Regions from separate parts of the Metabacillus sediminilitoris genome, predicted to be linked through region 3. Evidence: riboswitches for the same ligand, from Rfam matches in the RefSeq annotation. Region 3 holds a riboswitch; each other region holds the start of a gene.
What was found. Region 3 has a riboswitch for thiamine pyrophosphate ahead of thiC (phosphomethylpyrimidine synthase ThiC). Riboswitches for the same ligand answer to the same signal wherever they lie in the genome.

Region 1 (7,527 bases), 780 kb from region 3:
TTTCATATGCATACTTTCACCTTCTGAAATATCAGCTGTCGCCGGCTTTCCAATAATTTGTTCTTTTGTTAAGCCAGTCATTTTTGTATATGCTCGATTAATGAGCAAACCATGACCTTCTTCATCAACAACAGAAATTGCCTCCTCTGATGATTGAATAATCGCTTCAAGCATTACTTGTATATCCTTTAGATTCGTTACCTCTTCAGCTAGATGAACAACTTCTGTAATATCTTTAAAAAGTGATAAAGCACCAAGCAGATTGCCTGCTTCATCAATCAAAGGAATACGCGTTGTGATAATTTTAAGTCCATTTTCAAGTACTTGTTCTTGATTTAATTCGATTTCTCGAGTACTAAGTGTTCTCGCCAACTTACTTGAAGAAATAACATCATTAATCTTTTGTCCAAGTGCTTTTTCACGTGGATATTCAGTCATTTCCTCCGCTCTTTTATTAAATAAAATAATCTTTTCTTGCAAATCAATCACAATCATGCCATCATTTGTTGAATTAAAAATAGTTTGTTGCTTATAAGCCTCTTCTTTTAGTCGCGTTATTAATTCTTCCTTCTCTTCGATAAGTTCAAAAATGATATGCGCCACTGTACTAGGAATCATCATAACCTCTGGTGCTTTTTGCTTTTCTAATTGCTCTATGACTTTATCGTTTCCAGTCGCATCAATTATAATATTAAGATTATTTTTAATGACAGATGTCCATTCAGTCCTCGTTGCAACACCAAGCTTTCTAGCTAATTTCATCCCCGGAGCATCATTATTTAGATCTACTATTGCTACAACTTCCAAAATACTTTTTTCAATAATCCTTCTTAATAAAGCTGTTCCACCTTTACCCGCACCAACTATTAATACTCGCTGCATAAATCTGTCCCCTTTTTGATATAACATTGATTAAGAAAAGCGTATTTTATACATTGCTTTACATCATCCAAAAACTAACAGGCTTAACACATGGTTCATTACCATAATGTTGTTGATCAAAAGATTACCTAAGACTTACATTTAACGTTTTTCCTTGCCCTTAAGTTAAACATCATTTGATATCCTTGTGCCTGAAGCCAGAAAAATAACAACATACAAACATTTATTCCATATATTTATACAAGCAATAGCATAAGTGCCGCATTTGCTATTGAATAACTTTTGCAAAAAATTGCACACCTCTATCATATCCTAAACAATTTCCCTTGACAAACAACGGAGAGATCAAGACAATAAATTGAGAGAACTTGAAAGGACTATTACACATGTCTAGAATTCTTGCACTTTTCATTATGGTCATACCTGCCTTTCTAGCTGCATATGGAGTTAAACTCATGAGAGATATGACATTTGGAATTCTTCAACCTCCAATTCCATTTTTGTGGCTTCAATTTTTAATTGGGGTTATTTTATTTCTAGGTGGTCTAAGCTTTGTTGCGGGGTTTATTTTTTACAGAGATCGAAAACAAAATAGAGTTCAAAAGAGATTTACTAAGAAATAATTATGCATCAAAAAAAGAGTGTGCCCGCTACGGACACACTCTTTTGGTTATTCATTATGTTTTTTTAACTGAGCAGCTAATTCAGGAAAATCAGTAATTATCGCTGAACATTTATTTTTAAAAAGGCTGTTTATTGTATCTATCTCATTTACTGTAAATGGACGGACATCTATTCCACATTGCTGCGATTCTAAAATAATCTTCGGATTTGCAGCATAATAATGTGGGTGTAAACCTTTTGCACCAATACTTATTGCATAATTCCAAGGTTTATATAACCCTACCATATATAAAATGGCTGTTTCAATGTCAGATGAAATCTCCTTACATTTAACCAAACTGTAGTGGTTAAATGATGAGATAATGACTCTTTTCTGAAGATTGAAATGATTGATCAACTCTATTGTTTTCTCTTCAATATTTGGATAGTCAATGATCCCATTTTTCAATTCGACGTTAACGATACATGAATCTCGTGTTGTTGCCCATTCTAGTACTTCCTTTAAGGTAGGTACATTTGCGGACCCTTTATATTCAGGAAATGTATAGCTTGCATCTAATCGAGAGATTTCAGTTAACGTTAAATCTTTCACAAATCCTGTACCATTTGTTGTACGGTCTACTTTTTCATCATGGATTACGACGATCTCTCCATCTTTTGTCATTTGGACATCTAATTCAATACCGTCTGCCCCTGCATCCATTGCTGCCTTAAAAGATATCATCGTATTTTCTGGAAAACTCCCAGCAGAACCTCTATGTCCAATTATTAATGTCATCTTGTTAACACCTTCATTTCGTGTAAAATAAGAAAGAGGAGGAATGCAAATGAGACCATTACAAATATCTGCTGAAACAGCACAAAAACTTGCTGAGTCATTGAATGTTCCACTTGAACAAGTTATGCATATGCCGCAGCATATACTACTTGCTAAGCTTGCAGAATTAAATACCAATAAAGATTCGGAAAAGAAAGACTAATTGACAGTCTTTCTTTTTTTGTTTTCATATAAAAATAATCACAATTTATATTCGGTTCTTACTATTTAAATTCCTTTAGTTTAAAAAAAAGCGTAGATTTTTAATATACTACGCTTTAGGTGTCACACCTTTAATGTACGATAAATTTTTCTTCTCCACTCCAAGAATTCTTCAGTAAGAAAAAGTTCTTCATCTCGAGGTCTCTTAAACGGTATCACAAATTCACTCACAATCGATGCAGGTTTATTTGAAAGAATAACAATACGATCCGATAAAAATAAGGCTTCCTCAATATTATGTGTGATAAATAAAACTGTTTGACGATTGTTTTCCCACATTGATAATAGCCATTTCTGCATATCAAGACGGGTTAGTTCATCTAAAGCAGAAAATGGTTCATCGAGTAAAATAAGCGGCTGCGGACTTAACAACGCTCTAATAAATGAAACACGCTGCTTCATTCCGCCTGACAGTTCATGTGGATAAGCATGGACATATGAAGTTAAACCGGCTTTTTCTAGCATTTGCATAGCTTTTTCCTTATTCTTTTTGGCAGTTAACTCCTGACCAAGAAGAACATTTTGTAAAACCGTTCTCCAAGGAAGTAAAGAAGACGATTGCGGCATATAGCTAATTGAGCCTGTTCTCCCATTAATGATGTCATCTTCTAGTAAAATCGTTCCTTTTTCAGGTGTAAGAATTCCACCAATCAAAGAAAAGAGTGTGCTTTTCCCACTCCCGGAAGGTCCAAGTATCGATACAAATTCGCCGTCATTTACTTGCATATTAAGGTTCTTGATGACTTCAATTCCTGAAAATGTTTTTGAAATATCCTGCAAGGTTAATATGCTCATATCATTTAGCTCCTTTTAACTGCCATCTAATAAGTAAGCGTTCTAATAGCATAATGATTGCGAAGAATATGAGACTAAGAGCCATAATGGCAAATATTGCAACAAACACACGATCAGCTCGAAATGAAGAAGAAGCTAGTGTCATGTATACCCCAACCCCCTCTTTGGCTCCGAGCCATTCAGAAATAACCGCTCCCATAATGCTATATGTAGCAGAAATTTTAATTCCAGAAAAAATCGCTGGAAGTGCGTGTGGCAGTTCCAGCTTCCAAAACAATTGTTGACGACTGGCACCTGACATTTTCATGTAATGGATTAAATCAGAAGCTGTTTGTTTAAAGCCATCAAGTGCTGCAACAGTAACCGGAAAAAAGCAGACAAGTGTAATAACGATCATTTTCGGCAAAACACCGAAACCAAACCATATGACGAGAAGGGGTGCTAAAACAATTACCGGGACATTTTGTGATAGAATGAGCAATGGATAAACAGACTCTCTCACAAATGGAACCACATGTAGTAACACTGCCGTTAATAATCCTATACAAACTCCGATTGCAAAACCTGAAAATCCAAGCTTTGTTGTCGCGAGCAAGTGTCCCGAAAAGCTTTCCCAGCCTGTGATCATTTCTTTGATAATCTTAGATGGTGCTGGTAAAAGCCACTCAGGGACATTAGTCTTTTTAACAAGAATTTCCCAAAGAAAAAAGAAAAGAAGGAGAACAATAATCGGTCTCCATCCCTTCAAGTAGTTCGTTTTCATTAGCGGTATTTCTCCGTTAAATCATCCATTGCAATTCCAGTTGGCTGATATAAGATTTTCACTTGAGAGATTACATTTCGGCTTCCCATTTCGATCATGCGCTCATTCATTTTTGTAATAATAGTAAATAATTGAGGAAGCTCACCTTCCATTGTGGTTTCCAATGGATGTACCTCATATTTCACACCTGCTTCAGCAATGATTTTAATTGCTTCATCCACATATGGAATGACATCCTCACCATTTTTTGTTTTCGGGATAATTTGTATGCTGATTAATGCATTGGTCATTTTTAACTACTCCTTACTTTGGTAAATATTCGTTTGTAAATGCTTTCTCTGCATCTAGTTGTTTTTCTAATAATTTATTTTCGTACATCCAATTTGCATAGTTTTCCCAAACTTCCTGCTTTTGTTCCCCCCATCTCGGTGCATCATCTTGATAGCGAGAAGCTAACCATTCTTGACTTTTCTTTACTAATTCAGGATCTAAGTCTGGAGCAGCTTTGATTAAGATGTCCGCTGCCTGGTCTGGGTTTTCAATTGCATACTTATAACCTTTTGAAACAGCAGATAAAAATTTCTTTGCTTGTTCTGGATTTGTTTCAAGTTTCTCTTCATTCGTAGCTAGCACAGGTGTATAATAATCAAGATTTTCACTATAGTCAGTTAAATAAATCATATTAATTTTTTCACCGCGTAACTCAGCTTCAATACCTGTCCAACCATAATAAATCCATGCAAAATCAATATCGCGTTTTACTGCTGTAAAAAAGTCAGCATCTCCAATATTTACAATCGAAACATCTTCAACATTTGCATCTTCCTGATTCATCAATGATGAGATGACTGATTTCTCAACAGGTGCTCCCCATCCTCCATATGTTTTCCCTGCGAAATCCTTTGGAGATTTAATATTTTTTTCAGCTGGTGAAGCAAAACCTGATGTATTGTGTTGAATGACTGCTGCAATTGAAACAAGTGGTACTCCTTGCACACGAGCTTGAGTAATACTTTCTTGATAGCTTACACCATAGTCTGCTTTACCTGAAGCAACGAGCTGATCAGCGCCTGTTTCTCCTGGCATAATGATTTCAACATCTAAGCCTTCCTCTTTAAAATATCCTTTTTCTTGTGCAACATATAAACCTGTATGATTTGTATTTGCCGTCCAATCAAGCACAACTGTAATTTTCTCATTCTTCTTCGTATTCTGATCTTTTTTTGCTGTATCTTGTCCATTTGCACACCCTGCAAGGAGAAGACCAAGTGAACAAAGCAGCACGATCCATTTTTTCATGACATTTCCTCCTGTTGTCTATGTAATAACGTTTTTGAAAAAATAAAAAAACACCCGGAAAAAGAACCCGCGCGTACGCAACAAACATATTTAATCTATCATCGAATATGTTTCCTCCGCTGGTCTTAACCAGTTCAGGTTCAAAGGGTCAGCATCTTACAGATCCAATCTCAACCAGTCACACTGGTTCCCCTACAATTCTTAGCTATTTACTTTTTCTATAAGGTATTATAACAGATAGACAAGAATTTGCTATAGAAAAAAACTTAGGATGGAGAATGTTTCGAAGAATGAAATGAAAAATAAAATATCAAAAGTACGTCATGAACTTCCCGAGTCTATAACTTACTATATAAATAAAAAATAGAACGAAGCATTAGTGAGTAAGTATCAATACGATTGATTGTATGGTATGCTTAGATAAAAGCGAGGTGTTAATTTTGACTGCATATAAAGCTAAGAAAAGTAATCTTAAAGAACTTTTATCAAAAAGCAACACTGAGCTTGATGTTCTTGCGACTAATACGAATATTCCAATGGAACAACTTACAGCGTATCTTGATACTAAGGTCATGAGTTTGAATAATGCAATGAGTATATCAAAAGAATTAAACTGTACAATAGAAGATCTTTATGTATGGAAAGTTTCTGAGGAGTGATTAAGTTCACTCTTTTTTATTTTCCTTGAAACAGTGAGAAAATTCATTGTATTGTTACACCTCATATTTTCGACAAATTAAGATTGGAATAAAATCTTTCACTTACATAGATTGATTTTGATTTCTGACCTATCATTACCTCATAAATGATGAAGAAAAAGGGTGAAACAATTGAAACAATATATTTTCACTGTCAATGCTAACAAAGTGCAGCGTGAGCTTATTATTAATGCTAGAGGTATAACAGAGGCAGTCGAACAAGTCATGCATATTTTGAAATTTGATGGAGTGAAAGGTTCTATTCAAATGAAAAGTATTCAATTTAAAGGTATTAAATATTAGCTAACCTGTTCCATACATGCGTTTATATTCCTACTCTACTCAGTTAAGTAAGCCTTTCTTATCCTTCCCAACTTCTTAGCAAATACTGCTAATTAAACGTATCTATCACACCACTTTTTATAGTTGGTATCCTACTCACGAAAGACCTACTCAAAGAAAATGAGTTCCCAATTGTATTATGACGTTAACGAAAATAAAAACCTCCCTAATTCTTGGAATAGTCCAATAAAAAAGAAGGTTGTTTTTTAAATATCCATAGGTATTCTTTAACCGGTCAGTTAGTATGATATTTCAGGTTAAACTCTATTCCTTGAAACTGCATACTCCTATCCATTTCAAGAAGCTTTATGTTCCAAGCGTAATTTATCCGCAACCATCGCGATAAATTCTGAATTTGTTGGTTTCGCTTTTGTCATGCTTACCGTATATCCAAATAACGAAGAGATCGATTCGATATTTCCACGACTCCATGCTACTTCAATTGCATGGCGGATAGCACGTTCTACACGTGATGCTGTTGTATTGTATTTTTTTGCAATGTCAGGATATAACACTTTTGTAATGGATCCTAATAATTCGATATCATTATAAACCATTGAAATGGCTTCACGTAAGTACATATATCCTTTAATATGTGCCGGAACTCCGATTTCATGAATGATGCTTGTAATACTAGCGTCAAGGTTTTTACCTTTTCCTTGTGATTCATTCGAAGTTCTGATCGATGAGCTTGATCGTTTAATAAGCGGTGCTGCATTCCCGCTTACTTGACGAATATGACTTGCTAATCCTTCCATATCAAATGGCTTTAGAATAAAGTAAGCTGCACCAAGATCAACTGCTTTTTTCGTCACATCCTCTTGACCAAATGCTGTTAGCATAATGACGTTTGGCTGAGGACGATCAGCTTGTCGTAACTTTTCTAAAACTCCTAAACCGTCCAAATGAGGCATAATAATATCTAATACTAGTACATCTGGTTCTTTATCTTTTAACATATTTAAACATTCTTGGCCATTGTAAGCAACACCAAGAACTTCGATATCATCTTGACTAGAAAGATATTCCTCTAATAAACCAACAAGTTCTCGATTATCATCAACTATACATACTTTTATTTTACT
Region 2 (7,527 bases), 2.2 Mb from region 3:
CCCCCTTAATCGCCTCAACTAATGTTTTTTCAGGATCAAAATCACGCCAATTCACTAAAACCCATTATAAAATACAGGCGTAATGCCTCAGATATATTCAACAGTACTTCCTCCTTTTACGTTTAAATACTTTCCCGGGCTTAGTGCCGTCCAACCTTTACTCGCTGAATTTACGTATCAAACTCAAATTTTCATCTAAAAAAATAGACTGACACTTTACGTTTTCCTGCCGTACTTTCTGACATAAACCAGTCAGTAATGCAGGCAGGATTGCAAGAGTCAGTCTATTTCATTAACTTGATACTTTCACTTTATTATATGCCCAATGATTTGTTGGACCGTGGCCACTGCCGTTTGGGATAGACACCTTAAACACGAAGCGCATTTTACGCCGTGATAGCGGTAATGGCAGTCATTCCAAATACATCGACCTCTTTAAACGTTTTTATATCCGCTTGAATTCCTGCACCTCCGCCCAAATCAGAGCCTGCAATTGTTAAGGCACAATATACAGCCATTTTACTCCCCAAAACTCTAGCCAACATAACGATGATAAATCTTTTTCGCTTCAGAAATATCCTTTGTTCCATGAATAAGTGCACGACCATCCTTGAAAAGAACGATGCGGTGATCACCGAATGTAAATGACATTAAAAACGGATTTTCTAAAAATGCATCTGCAATGGGTTTAACTCGTTCAGAAATGCTTTCAAATGAAACTTGCATTCCATTCGTTGGCCTAATTTGCACGGTATCTCTTCCACAAAGAACAGCTGCTTTCGTTTCTCTTTCCGCTGTTAAATATGGATAGACTGGGTTAGTACCACATGTCGGACACGCATCATTTTTTAGTCGATCCATATTAATGGATGAATATTGATTTTTCCATAGATCAAATGATACAAGCTTGTTTCGTCTGTTTTCTTCATCACCAACAAGTAGTTTTAGAACTTCTGTTGTTTGATGTGATGTAACCATACTCACAATTGGTGAGATTACCCCTACCGTATCACATGTTAGTCCATTAAAAGGAATATGCTTTAATAGGCAATGCAAACATGGTGTTTTATTCGGAATAACGGTAAAAGAAAGACCATAGCTTCCGACACAGCCTCCATATATCCATGGAATATTGTGCTTTAATGAGACATCATTGATTAAAAGTCTTGTGTCAAAGTTATCAGTAGAATCTACAATGACATCGACACCATTGATCCAGCCTTCAATATTTGCTGATGTTACATCCTCTACAAATGCTTGTACCTCAACTTCAGAATTGATCTCATGTAAATGTGTTTTTGCAGCAATCGCCTTTGGAATCCGATTAATCGCATCATCCTCAATATAAAGCTGCTGTCTTTGCAAATTGCTCCATTCCACATAATCACGGTCAATAATCGTTAATTTCCCGATTCCCGCCCTTGCGATCATTTCTGCATTTGCTGTTCCTAGCGCACCTGCGCCGACAATTAACACATGCTTATTTTTGATCTTTTCTTGACCGCACTCGCCAATTGGAGAAAATAATATTTGTCGTGAATAACGTTCCATTAACTTGTCATCATTCCCTCTGTCGGGCTGCTCGCTGTTGCATATTCTTTTTTAGGAATTCTTCCAGCCTCATAGCCTAATCGACCAGCTTCAATTGCTAGCTTCATCGCAATGGCCATTTTCACTGGATCCTGTGCAGCAGAAACAGCTGTATTTAATAAAACACCATCAGCTCCAAGCTCCATTGCAAGTGCAGCATCTGAAGGCGAGCCAATACCTGCATCTACGATGACAGGAACTTTCGATTGTTCAATGATAAATCTTAGATTTAAAGGATTCAAGATCCCTTGTCCGGATCCAATTGGTGATGCACCAGGCATAATCGCATGGACACCTAATTCTTCTAATCTTCTAGCTAATACAACATCATCCGAAGTGTATGGTAAAACAATAAAGCCTTCTTCTAAAAGCATTTCACTAGCCTTTAATGTTTCAACAGGATCTGGAAGCAAAGATCTGTCATCACCAATGACTTCTACTTTTATCATGTCACATAAGCCGGAAGCTTTTGCAAGCTTTGCAATTCTTACCGCTTCTTCAGCTGTTTTCGCACCTGCAGTATTAGGTAAAAGTGTATATTTTGATACATCCAATTGTTCTAAAAAATTTGGCTGTGTTGGCTCAAAAATATTCATTCTTCGTACTGCAAACGTTAAGATTTCAGACTCAGACTGTGCAACAGCTTCCTTTTGAATATTAAATGAAGGGTATTTTCCTGTACCTAATAATAATCTTGATTGAAATGTTTTGTCAGCTATTTTTAACATAAAATCATCCTCCTCCTACAAAATGTACGAGTTCAACCTCATCACCGTTTTGTAACGGAGTTGACTCGTAATGATCTTTTAATATAATTTCTCGATTATGCTCAACAATGACTAAGCGATCTTCTAATTGATAGAATGCTAGTAATTGTTGAATCGTCCCTACATCAAAACTTAACTCTACTAATTCACCATTTAATTTAATGGTCATACTTTCACCTCATTGCTTGCAATTGTGGTCTAACTATTGAAAACGTATTGATATAATCCTCATTTTGTTGTCTGCCTAGAATAAGATCCCTTACCATCTCACCTGTCTTCGGTGCTAAAAGGATACCATTGCGATAATGGCCTGTTGCAAAATAAATGTGTTCTCCATTCGGATGCTGGCCAATATATGGCTTTCCATCATGTGATTGTGGCCTCAACCCTGACCAAGTTTCATGTAGCTGTGAGGAAGCAATGCTTGGCATGATCGGTGTTATTTTTTCAATAAGCGACTGGATTCCTCCAATTGTCGGTGCTGTACTCCAATCATCTTCAACCATTGTTGCGCCGATAACGATTCTTCCATCCCCTTTCGGGACGATATAACAATGGTCATAAAAGATCGTTTTTTCTAAACTTATTTCGCTGCTTTTAACAGAAAGACATTCTCCCTTTACAGGCTTCATTCCTGCATTTACACCTAATTGCTTGAAGAAATGTCCACTCCACACGCCATTCGCTATCACGACTTTGTTAACACTAAAATCAGCTCGTGGAGTTGATAACGTATAGCCATTCTTTGACGTTTTTTTAATAGCATGTACAGGTGAATTTTCTAAAATTGTTGCTCCTAGTAAACTAGCAGACTTTGAAAATGCTGCACAAACATGTAGTGGTGAGACATGACCATCCTCTTTTATGTATAATGCCCCTTTAATACTCGTTGAAAGGGTTGATTCATGTTCAAGCACCATCTCTTTTTCATGCCATTCTACTGACTTATAGTAGCTTGCTGCTTCTTTTAAAGAATCAGCTTCATCATCATTCATGGCGATTTTATACATCCCTTTATCAACAAGCCCAATATTGATCTGTGATCGTTCTGAAAGTTCATATTGTAAGCTATGATATAGCCGTTGACTTTCTTTCGCAAATTGATAAAAAGCGTCATTTTTTTCAAGCTCAGAATTCGCTCCAAGCATACCAGCTGCAGCACTTGTTGCCCCTGTGCCGATTTTATGACTTTCTAAGACTAGGACAGAAACACCTTCTTTTGCTAAGTGATAGGCAATTGATTGACCAATGATGCCACCGCCGATTATTCCTACCTCATATTGTTTGTTCATGGTATTCCTCCTTAGGCAAAACTCGCTTTTATATTCTGTATGGCACGAGCAGGATGCTCACTTCCAATAACATATGACATAACAGCAACTCCACTCACTTTTATGCCTTTTAACTTTGGAATGGTATCCGGAACGATCCCGCCAATCGCAATCACTGGAATTTGGATATGTTGACATATGTCAGCTAATTGCTTTACTCCGCGTGGCAATAAAGCTGCTTTTGACTCAGTTGCGAACACATGACCAAACAATACATAATCTGCTCCCGCTCTTTCACATTCCATCGCCTCTTCAAGAGAATGAACTGAGCGGCCAATCCTTAATGCAGGTTCAAATTCCCTCACTCTTTCGATTGGAAAGCTATGCCCTGGTAAGTGCACATTAGGAATTTGATTAAGTAATGCGACATCAAGTCGGTCATTGATTACAAGCTTACGTCTTGGCACACCGCCATCAATTAATATTGCGACAATTTTCAGAATTTCAGAAACAGGTTTTGATTTTTCACGAATGTGGATAAAGTCTGCTTGTTTGTGAATCATTAAAATACGGGCAGTCACATCTTCCACTGTCTGTTTTCCATCTGTAATTACATGAATTTCCACTTTTCTCACCTTGATTTAATGATTTTTTTAAAATAAGGCTGTTTTCTCATACTTTGTTGGTATTTACCAAGTAGTGCAGTGTGGTTGATTGCAGCGAGAGATGCACGATGACCGTGGGGCGGGCGGTGAGCCTCCTCGGCGTAAACGCCTGCATGAGTCTCACCTGTCCCGCTGCACCCGCAGGAGTCTCGTAATCTGCTCCAATCAACCTTAAATAGTTTTTTCGTTCTAAAAGCAACAATCTCTTAGAAGAAAGTCTAAACCAAAAACAAAAAACCACTTTCCAAAATAAGAAAGTGGTTTATACACATAGTTATAAATATGCCGTATCCACTTCCCTACGCTGGTATGAACCAGATCAGGTTATAAGGGTCTTAAAGAAGCACTTTAATCTCAGCCCATACTATAGGGCTCCCCTAGCGGTTAATCATTATTAAGTTTTTTGTCTAGCTCCTGCGCCGCAGCCCCGAAGCACAGGACGTGCAAGTGCAGTCAATGCGACAGGATGTCGCGTTATTGACTGCCTCGAGATCATAAGCCACTCATGAATTGAAGGCAAAGAACGCCTTCTATTCATGCGCGTCTTATTTGCCTGAGGCTGAACAAGGCGCATCCGCTTTTCTCATATCTCTATCATACCAAATGATTAATAACTTTCAAGAGTAAAAGTTGTTATCTAAGCTCAAGCTCACGTTTTAACTCCTTCACATACTCTCTTGATCCTGTCACAATGAGACGATCCCCAACTTTCAGATCAGTATCTCCATGCGGGACTATGGAATCCTTTCCACGGAAGATTCGCACAAAAATAATATCGCCTGTAAACGGGAAATTTCGAAGTAAAATGTTGTTATATTTCGCGTTGCTTAAGTTGATTTGATACAGCATTGATTCCTGATTTGTTAAGATCTTCATCACACCTGGAGCTTCAATGAGTGCTCGAAGCATCGTTTTTGTAGAAAGTAATGTAGAAAACACATCAATACCGTGCTCTTTCAGTTTCATATCTAATTCTGGGGAAGCAACGCTTGCAATGATTCGATTCACTTCCTCTTCTTTTGCAAACAAAGCAATATCAGCATTTCTTTGTTCATCACCTGTTGCCACAACGATGAGGTCCACATCAAATGCATGTTGTTCTTTTAATGTTTCCACTTCAAAATCAGTGATTTCTTTTATTTCAAACATAGATTCAGCGATTTGCTTATCGATTTTATCTTGCTGTGTATGAAAGACAATTGTTTCATATAATTCGGGGTTTAGCTCTCTAGTAACAGGTAAGGATGTTTGATTTGCTCCAATAAATGCAACCTTAATTTTCGCCTGTTCTGTTTTATGTTTTGGGAAGAGCTTTTTAAAGAAAATCGGCGTAAAAATACTTGTTATGACTGCAACTAAAATAAGAGCTCCCGAAATTTCAGGAGTAATAATCTCCATACGTTCACCAACCGTTGCGGCGGCAATCACTAATGAAAGTGTTGAAGTTAAGAGAAATCCTGATGCAAGTGTTGTTTTGAGATCATACCAGCGTTTCAAGAAGAATATTGGTATGATTTTAGAAATTAAAAGTGCAATCAATAGTAAAGGAATTAATAAAAAGATTTTCGGATCTTTAAACAATGCCCAAATATCTAAGTCTACTCCAACCATCACAAAGAAAATCGGGATTAAAAACCCATAACCGAACGAATCAAGCTTCTGTACCATTTCCTTATTTGGTGATAATAACGAGACAAGAACACCTGCTAAAAATGCTCCAAGAATATTCTCAGCACCGATTGTTTCAGAGATGGCTACCAAAACAATAATAAGCGTAAATACAGCACGAGTACCGATCTGAATTGTTCCCTTTGACATCGTTTCAATAAACGAGCGATGCTTAAACGATTTTCCTAAGAAATAAAGTAATACACCTGCAGCAAATAGAATTAATAACAGCCATGTATTACTATCTCCTCCACCGTAAATTGATGCAAATACTGCTAGCAAAATCATAGTGACCAAATCAGCAATGACAGCGACTAGTAAAATAATCTGGCCGATATTTGAATTCATGATGCCACCTTCTTTTAAAGTCGGCACCACTACCCCAAGAGAAATAGTTGAGATAATAAGCGTCATTAAAAACGCGTTGTCTATTAACCCAATCAGGACAAAGAGATATGAAAGCAATAAGGAAAGGACAAAAATACCAGCAAAGACGATCGATGCTACAGCAAATGTATTTGGAGCATCTTTTCCAGATGGAAGCTTTTCCTTCTTTTTTCCTTTCGCGAAAGCGGAAAAGTCAATTTCAAGCCCACTCAAAAACATCAAGAAAATAAAGCCGAGCATTGACAATGTTTCAAGCCACATATCCTGTGATACAATATCGAATCCGCTTTTCCCTATAATTAATCCGACAATAATTTCAGCCACAACAACAGGCATAAAATTCATTTTAAAACGATGTAACAAAATCGGAGTAATAAAGGCTGCGAGAATAACAATAACTAATGATGTAACAGATGCTCCATGCATCAAATCCCTCCTCTTAAGAAAAGCTAAATGGCCTTATCGGCGAATTTCAAGATATATCATCGATCTCAAAAAACATATGCTATTCCGGCGAAATCACAGCTATGAAATTTTCCTGGCAATTTCCTAAATCAAGTACTGCATAAACAAAGTAGCCATTCCAAAATAGATTAATATGCTTATAATGTCATTAATAGTTGTAATAAAAGGGCCTGAAGCAACAGCAGGGTCAACTTTTAACCGATGCATAATGAGCGGGATAAAAGCACCTGCAATAGTTGCTACCGTTAATGTGGCTAGAATGGATATGCCTACTAATAATCCTAAAAAAATATCTTCCTGCCAAATAAAAACAATCAATGTAACCACTACCCCGCAGATTGTTCCTGTAATGAGGCCGGTTCCAGCTTCTCTTACAATCATTTTAATCGTACTTTGATCTTCTAAATCACCGACTGCAATTCTTCTAACAGCTACAGCTAATGCCTGGGTACCAGTATTACCTGCCATACCCGCAATTAACGGGATAAAAACAGCTAATATCGCTACTTTATCTAGTGTTTCCTCAAATCTTCCGATTAGACTTGCAGTAAACATCCCTAAAAACAAGAGAATAATCAGCCATGGAAGTCGTTTTTTTGCCGCTGTTAATGGTCCACGATCATTTGAATCTACATCAGAGATCGCTGCAAGCTTCGAGTAATCATCACTCGCTTCTTCATCAATGACGTCAACAATATCATCAACAGTAATGAT
Region 3 (7,527 bases):
TGAAACGAGGATGAAACAAGAGATTTTCAAGGAGATTTTTAAAACAATTGAAAAAGCAGAGGAATTTATTGTCATCGATATGTTTCTTTTAAATGGTTATACAGATGATGATGATAAGTATCCTAACATAAGTAAGATTTTAACGAAAAAAATCATCGAACAGAAAGAGAAAAATCCACATCTAAAAGTACATATCATAACTGATGAAATCAATACGACATACAATTCACATAAAGTGGAGCTGTTTGAAACGCTAAAGAAACATGGGGTCCCTATCACCTATACTGATTTAAATAAGTTAAGAGATCCTAATCCATTATACTCAGGACTATGGAGAGTTGCCCTTCAATGGTTTGGACAGGAGGGAATTGGTTGGTTGCCAAACCCGTTAGCTGAAAATGCTCCAAAGGTAACGGTAAGATCTTATGTAAAATTACTTAATATTAAAGCAAATCATAGAAAAGTTATTGCAACAGAAGATGAAGCGATTATTTCATCAGCAAACGCTCATGATGCTAGTGGATATCATGCGAATATTGCCTTTAAAGTAAGTGGTCATGTTATCGGTGATATCCTTGAGTCAGAACAGGCAGTTGCTAGTTTTTCAGGATCTGATCGTCTTCCAAATTTGGAGGATAAGAAATCTGGTGGAGGCGAAATTGCGATCCAGTTATTAACGGAAGGAAAAATACAAAAGCATATCATAGAAGCAATCAGTGCGACAAAAAAGGGTGAAACGATTTGGCTTGCCATGTTTTATTTAGCAGATGCGGAAATCCTAGAAGAATTAAAAGCAGCTGCAGAAAGAAATGTAAAAATTAATATCATTCTTGACCCAAACCAGAATGCATTTGGATCTGAAAAAATAGGACTGCCGAATCTGCCTGTTGCAGCAGAATTGATGAATCTAGCAGAGGAGAATATAACAATCCGTTGGTATAATACAGGGAAAGAGCAATTTCACTCTAAATTGATTTATGTTGAAAAAAATAAAGAGTCGGTTATTATAGGTGGTTCCGCAAATTTCACTGAGAGAAATTTAGATAATTACAATCTTGAAACAAATCTAAAGATTGTGGCACCGAACCAATCAGAAGTAGTGAAAGAAATAGATGACTATTTCCATCGTTTATGGACAAATGAAGATGGAGTTTTTACAGCTGATTATGAAAAATATCAGGATAAATTACCAGTTTTTAAATATGTTCTATATTTAATGCAAAAACTTTTTCGTTTTACAACTTATTAAAACTAGTATTGCGTTTTATTCTATAGAAAAATAAAAAAGGCTGATATGGATATGTTATCCACTTTCAGCCTTTTTTCGTTCGATTTTTGGTTTCGTTATTTGCTCTGCTTCAATAATATAACGTTGAGGTGCCGGCCCTATAAATGTAAAGGGATAGCAAGTCGTTAACGTTAATGTGCTTCTTGGCTTTGGTACAATCACCGTTTCATCGTCTTTATCAACAATACGAATTTTTTTGATTTTGTATATATAATATGTTCCGAGTCTCTCGACAATAAGTTTGTCACCAACAAGTAACCGGTCCAGATGACGAAAAAACGTATCGCGATGCCCAGATAATACAGTATTGCTCTTTTCTCCAGGTAAAGCGGTGCCTTTCACATGGCCGATTCCTTTTATTAAAATCTGCTCACTTTCTCCATGGAAAATAGGAAGAGTTTGCTTTAGCTTTGGGATGGATAAAGTCCCTATCTTTTCACCATCTTCTGGATAAGGAGCAAGAACGGGTTGGATAATCTCTGCTTTTTTTGCCTCAGCAGACGAGGTTTGCTCTATTTTGATTTTATCAACAGATTGTACTCCGATCATAATCCAATAAGCATGATAACTAAAAACAAACAAGCCAATTACAATAAAACCAATTGAAAGGAAAGAAATTATTTTTTTCATTAAGTAACCTTGTGAATTCTTTTTGAAAACATAAATACAATTATACCGAGGCCGATTAATAAAAGTCCAAATAACATATTTGCCCATAATGTTGAAGCAGTGTTTGGCAATTTGTTATGGAATAGGGTTGTAAGCTCACCAGCTAAATCTCCAACTTCAGCAAATTCCTTTCCTGATTGGAAGAGAAAATCAGACATAAGCATTTCCTCTGACATCTGCATATCCAAAATAAGACCGCCGTTTGTATGATATAGTTGGATTAATAGAACATTTCCATATAATTCTTCCATATTGATGAGTTCTTTAAATGTTACAGGAGTTTCAACACCGCTTCGATTAACCAAATAAAATTGAGGTTCCAGCTTTAAAATGCCCATCATATCTTGTAAAACGGAGACTAATTCATCTTGTTGTGCTTCTGTAAGTTCTGTTGTTTCATCAATCATTAGAAATGGATCTAATCGAGTTATGATTCCTTCCATTTGTTGTTCGAGAGGTTCTTGATCAAGCTCCATAAAATGAGTAAATAATGAATCTACTTCTGCATCAGTTAGCCCGATAAGCGCCATAAATTCTTCAAGTTCAGCCATTTCTTCGTCATGGCCTAAATAAAAGCTGAGGGCGATATCAAGATCTTCAATAAAATAATAGTCATCCAAAGTTTCTCCAAACTCTGCTAAAATCGTGTCCATCTCAGGTCTTGTTAATTCATATTGGAGAAGTAAATCAGCTAAATTCTCATTTGTTATAGGTGTACCAAGCATATCTTTTAGATCTTCTATTGTTTCAAAATCATCAATTGTAAGCTCATAATAACCTAGATAGTCTGTCAGATCATTCATCGTCCAGTCTAATTCAGATAACAATTGATCTAGTTCATTTTGTGGCGGAGCAGCAAAAGATGTCTGCTGAACAAAGAACAAAAGGACAATACTTATTAAAAATGCTTTTTTCATACTTCCAATCCTCCAAATAATCATGTCTATGAGGGTATTATTTGAAAGATTATATAAATTATTCCAAGAGGATGTTTGTTTGCTAAAGTTAGGAGTAGAGGGGGGTGTTTATGAATCTATTAATAGGTGCTGTTAAACCACATCATACGCATTATTATTTATTGAAATCTTCGGATGCAAAAGGTCATTATCATGTTGTGAAGGGTATTGTAAGAGTAATCAATGGGAATCGTTTAGATCGCCATATTCACATGTTTAGAGGCATTACTACTCTTGATAACCGCCATTATCATCGTTTTTATGGAAAAACAGGTCCTGCTATTCCTTTGGAAGGTGGAGGGCATTATCATTTGATAGATGAGAGGACATTTTATAATTATGATGAACCGCTCGAGGCACAATTCGGCGGAGTGATTTACGGAGAGCATGATCGGCCAAAACATGAACATCGATTTAGCGGCAAAACAATTGATATAATAGGGTATGACCCATTTTTTAAATCATTTTTATAATGAAGGAAATATCCCCACCTTAATCCAAGTATGTAAATAAGGTGGGGGAAAGATAAATAAAAGCAAAGTTATGTGACTTTATTTGTAGATAACAGATCCGCCGTCAATAAATTCCTTTGCTTTTTCCTTTAAGCCATTTTCTAGCATTTCTTGTTCGGAAAAATTGCCGTTCGTTGCCATTTGTCGAATATCTTGAGAAATTCTCATTGAACAGAATTTTGGCCCGCACATTGAACAGAAATGGGCTGTTTTTGCTCCTTCAGCAGGTAATGTTTCATCATGATATTCAAGAGCTTTTTCTGGATCCAGGGAAAGATTGAATTGATCATGCCATCTGAATTCAAATCTTGCTTTTGAAAGGGCATCATCACGATTTTGTGCGCCTGGATGTCCTTTTGCTAAGTCAGCCGCATGTGCAGCAATTTTATACGCAATAACACCTTCGCGTACATCATCTTTATTTGGTAAGCCAAGATGTTCTTTAGGTGTAACATAGCAAAGCATCGCTGTGCCAAACCAACCGATCATCGCTGCACCAATTGCAGATGTTATATGATCATAGCCTGGTGCAATATCTGTTGTTAATGGACCTAATGTATAAAAGGGTGCTTCCTTACAGATTTCCTGCTGTTTATCGACGTTTTCCTTTATTAAATGCATCGGTACATGACCAGGGCCTTCTATCATGACTTGAACATCATATTTCCAAGCAATTTCTGTTAATTCACCTAGTGTTTCTAGTTCAGCAAATTGTGCTTCATCATTGGCATCGGCAATAGAACCAGGTCTTAACCCATCACCAAGTGAGATAGAAATATCATATTTCGTTAAAATCTCACAAATTTCATTGAAATGTGTGTAGAGAAAGTTCTCCTTATGATGAGCAAGGCACCATTGTGCTAAAATAGAACCGCCTCGTGATACAATTCCTGTTGTACGTTTTGCTGTAAGTGGTATATATCGAAGCAGCACGCCAGCATGAATAGTAAAATAATCAACACCTTGTTCAGCTTGTTCAATTAGTGTGTCTCGATATACTTCCCATGTTAAATCTTCAGCAATACCGTTCACTTTTTCTAAAGCCTGGTAAATAGGTACCGTCCCTACAGGAACAGGAGAGTTACGAATGATCCATTCTCTCGTTGTGTGTATGTCCTTACCAGTCGATAAGTCCATAATATTATCAGCACCCCAGCGAGTTGCCCATGTCATCTTTTCCACTTCTTCTTCAATCGATGAGGAAACAGCGGAATTTCCGATATTTGCGTTGATCTTTACATGAAAATTCTTTCCGATAATCATTGGTTCACTTTCTGGATGATTGATATTAGCAGGGATAATGGCACGTCCTGCAGCTACCTCTTGGCGAACAAATTCAGGTTCCATAGACTCTCTAATCGCAATAAATTCCATCTCAGGAGTGATGATTCCTTTACGAGCATAGTGAAGCTGTGTGACGCTTTTTCCTTCTTTGGCCACTATTGGTTTTATATGTTGTGATGGAAATACTTCTAAATTTGTTTGCTTCTTCGTCAATTTATAGCCATTATCTTCAGGCTTTACAGTACGACCTTCATATCGTTCCACATCGTTTCGAGCTAAAATCCATTTCTCTCTTATTCTTGGCAGCCCTTTTCGAATATCAATTTCAGCGGTTACATCAGTATAAGGCCCGCTTGTATCGTATACTCTTATAGGTGGATTTGTTTCCTCACCATATGTATTTTTTGTTGGACTTTGAGAAATTTGCCTTACTGGTACTTTAACATCAGGGGTACTTCCTTGAACATAAACCTTTTTACTTCCTGGAAATGGCTGTTTGATATTAATTTTCATGATACTCCTCCTCATAAGTGAATGAACATGAATTCTTTCAGAAACAGCGAAAGGCAAAATAAAAACGGATTCTGATATTCAGAACCCGTTTGGAGTAGGTAATAACTGTAAAAAGGAACGAAGAAATGTCCTTTTAACAACTGTTACTACTTCCCTACGCTGGTATCATCCAGATCAGGTTCAAAGGGTCAAAGAACTTCAAGCGCGTTCTTCTCTCAGTCCAAGCTAATGGACTCCCCTAGTAGAAAATGGTATTAAGTTAAAATCAGTACTAACTATAACATAATTACTCTGCTAGTCAATGAAATATTTTTAAAATTTTTATTTTTGATCTTTTTGAACTAGAGAGAATTGAAAACGTAAGAGAAATAAGAGTTTTGACTTTATAGCTAAGAATCTATCATTGTTTTGCCTGATTATAAAGCTTTAACATTCTTTCTTTCCATTCTAAAGCAAGTTCATCGATCGAGAGAATGGATTCTATTTGGGAAAGATCCTTTTTATTAAAAAAGTATGTATGATGAATGGCTGCAATCGAAATTTCTTTAGGATGCTTTTTAAGTAATGTTATTGCAGAATCTGAAGTAATTGTGCCTTCCTGTAATACGCGAAAGAAATATCCAGTATAACCCACTTCAACAATTTTACTTAATAGTGTGTTAATGTTTGCATGTTTATTAATCGTTGAACATGGAAACCTGCCTTGTGATACTTGTAAAATTGCTGTACCAATTTGAAACACATCGCCAATACAGACATCTTTTTCTTCCATTGCGGTTGGTGTAAGATTCTCGCCAAATGCAGCATTTGGTAGACTTCTTCCATAAAGCTTTTCCCAATGTGCATAGTGTTCATATGGATAAACACATATAACTCTTTCGCTTCCGCCATGAAACTCATGATTTTCAACATCATCACCATCAACACGATGAGATAAAACCTCTAGTTTATCAACTTGTTTTTTTGAAATTCCAGAACGGTACTCTGTTCCGTTATAGGAGAGTGTTTTTGGCGTCCCTTTACTTAACCATATAATTTTTGCTGTCATATCGATCACATCCTAATTAGATTCCGATTTGGCATAAAAGTGCCACTAATTAATAATATGGAGAAATGGAGTTAGATTACAAGCCAAACATTTTAAAAAGCTATTCATATAAGAGGGGGGGTGTCTGATCAACGGCTAAAAAAATACATCAATAATGAATAATTGATGTACATGATCATACGATATGGCTTTTTTCAGGCTCTTTATCTTGTAGGAATGAATTTTCTTCATTCATTTTTATATTTAGCAAGTGATCCAGGTGTTGACTTGCCATTATTGTTCGATGAAGTGTAGCCCGTTTTCTTTTGTGATTTTTATCATTTGTTACCGGTATTCTTTAATTACAACATCAATCGTTTTCATAATGAACGCCTCGCATTAAACTTTACATAGTGGAAAAGTCCTGGTAATACAATTATCGGATTTTTTTACCTATAGTAAGGTTAATTGCGAAAATTTTTAAGTGGTTTTTAATGAAATACTATATACAGTGTTTCATTCTGAATGAGAAAGGTAGATATTGAATGTGGTATTGGGAGGGAATATAGGAAATGGTAAGTCTAATCAAACTGAATATACTCATGTGTAAGGAATATGATCTAGTAGATAAGAAGGGTGTAATGTAGAAATAGAAACGCTGCAGCTCTATTCACGTAAATTCTGCAGCGTTGATCGTGCTTGATCTAATTTCCACGACCTAATTTAAATTGTGCATTTAATTGTCCTTGAAGCATTCTTTTCTTAAGATCTTTTTCACTTTCACGCTTCTTTTCTTTTAATCTCATTTCTCTTAAAATTTCAGTCGTTTGCACGCCGTCCTCTCGTTTATCTGCTATATCCATTAATGTCTCAATATCAGTAAACGAATATTTCCTTGTACCGCGCTCATTACGATATGGAGATATTAATTTTCTTTCTTCATAATAACGAATTTGCCTTAAGGTTAATCCAGTTAACTCACTGACGGTTCCAATTGAGATCACTTTCTTATCCTTATAAGTGCGGTCCTGCGGATTCATTACCCCACCCCTTAAGAATCATTGTTATTTACAGTATACCTTCACATGTAAGTTATCGCACTTTTGTTGTAATGAAATCTAACAAACATATTCGAAACAAAAAACGGTGTTAGGTTTTATAACACTAATAGTGTATCTTATTGTCAGAAAAATTACAATTAGATTAATTTATAACTTAAAACTATTAATATATGGAAAATAATGAAGGTGCAATGTAGTTTTGTCATGGTGAAAATGT

Region 1: another riboswitch for thiamine pyrophosphate. It lies ahead of GMB29_RS19050 (ABC transporter substrate-binding protein); the one in region 3 lies ahead of thiC (phosphomethylpyrimidine synthase ThiC).
Region 2: another riboswitch for thiamine pyrophosphate. It lies ahead of GMB29_RS05030 (thiamine phosphate synthase); the one in region 3 lies ahead of thiC (phosphomethylpyrimidine synthase ThiC).

What each region holds. Positions count from the first base shown of each region.
Region 1 is NZ_CP046266.1:3,964,769-3,972,295, forward strand. It holds gene GMB29_RS19015 (sigma-54 interaction domain-containing protein) at 1-882, opposite strand, end outside; gene GMB29_RS19020 (DUF2627 domain-containing protein) at 1,269-1,505, shown strand; gene GMB29_RS19025 (glycerophosphodiester phosphodiesterase) at 1,553-2,284, opposite strand; gene GMB29_RS19030 (YycC family protein) at 2,334-2,486, shown strand; gene GMB29_RS19035 (ABC transporter ATP-binding protein) at 2,609-3,340, opposite strand; gene GMB29_RS19040 (ABC transporter permease) at 3,342-4,103, opposite strand; gene GMB29_RS19045 (thiamine-binding protein) at 4,103-4,393, opposite strand; gene GMB29_RS19050 (ABC transporter substrate-binding protein) at 4,407-5,402, opposite strand; TPP riboswitch at 5,497-5,606, opposite strand; gene GMB29_RS19055 (helix-turn-helix domain-containing protein) at 5,843-6,061, shown strand; gene GMB29_RS19060 (hypothetical protein) at 6,233-6,403, shown strand; gene spo0A (sporulation transcription factor Spo0A) at 6,739-7,527, opposite strand, start outside.
Region 2 is NZ_CP046266.1:986,163-993,689, reverse strand. It holds partial or broken gene GMB29_RS27205 (bifunctional hydroxymethylpyrimidine kinase/phosphomethylpyrimidine kinase) at 390-545, opposite strand; gene GMB29_RS05050 (thiazole biosynthesis adenylyltransferase ThiF) at 535-1,551, opposite strand; gene GMB29_RS05045 (thiazole synthase) at 1,551-2,318, opposite strand; gene thiS (sulfur carrier protein ThiS) at 2,323-2,526, opposite strand; gene thiO (glycine oxidase ThiO) at 2,531-3,649, opposite strand; gene GMB29_RS05030 (thiamine phosphate synthase) at 3,661-4,254, opposite strand; TPP riboswitch at 4,573-4,682, opposite strand; gene GMB29_RS05025 (monovalent cation:proton antiporter family protein) at 4,927-6,774, opposite strand; gene mgtE (magnesium transporter) at 6,898-7,527, opposite strand, start outside.
Region 3 is NZ_CP046266.1:3,187,327-3,194,853, reverse strand. It holds gene GMB29_RS15120 (phospholipase D family protein) at 1-1,249, shown strand, start outside; gene GMB29_RS15115 (class D sortase) at 1,304-1,918, opposite strand; gene GMB29_RS15110 (processed acidic surface protein) at 1,918-2,874, opposite strand; gene GMB29_RS15105 (YmaF family protein) at 2,985-3,386, shown strand; gene thiC (phosphomethylpyrimidine synthase ThiC) at 3,465-5,237, opposite strand; TPP riboswitch at 5,357-5,472, opposite strand; gene GMB29_RS15095 (MOSC domain-containing protein) at 5,623-6,270, opposite strand; gene GMB29_RS15090 (MerR family transcriptional regulator) at 6,954-7,289, opposite strand.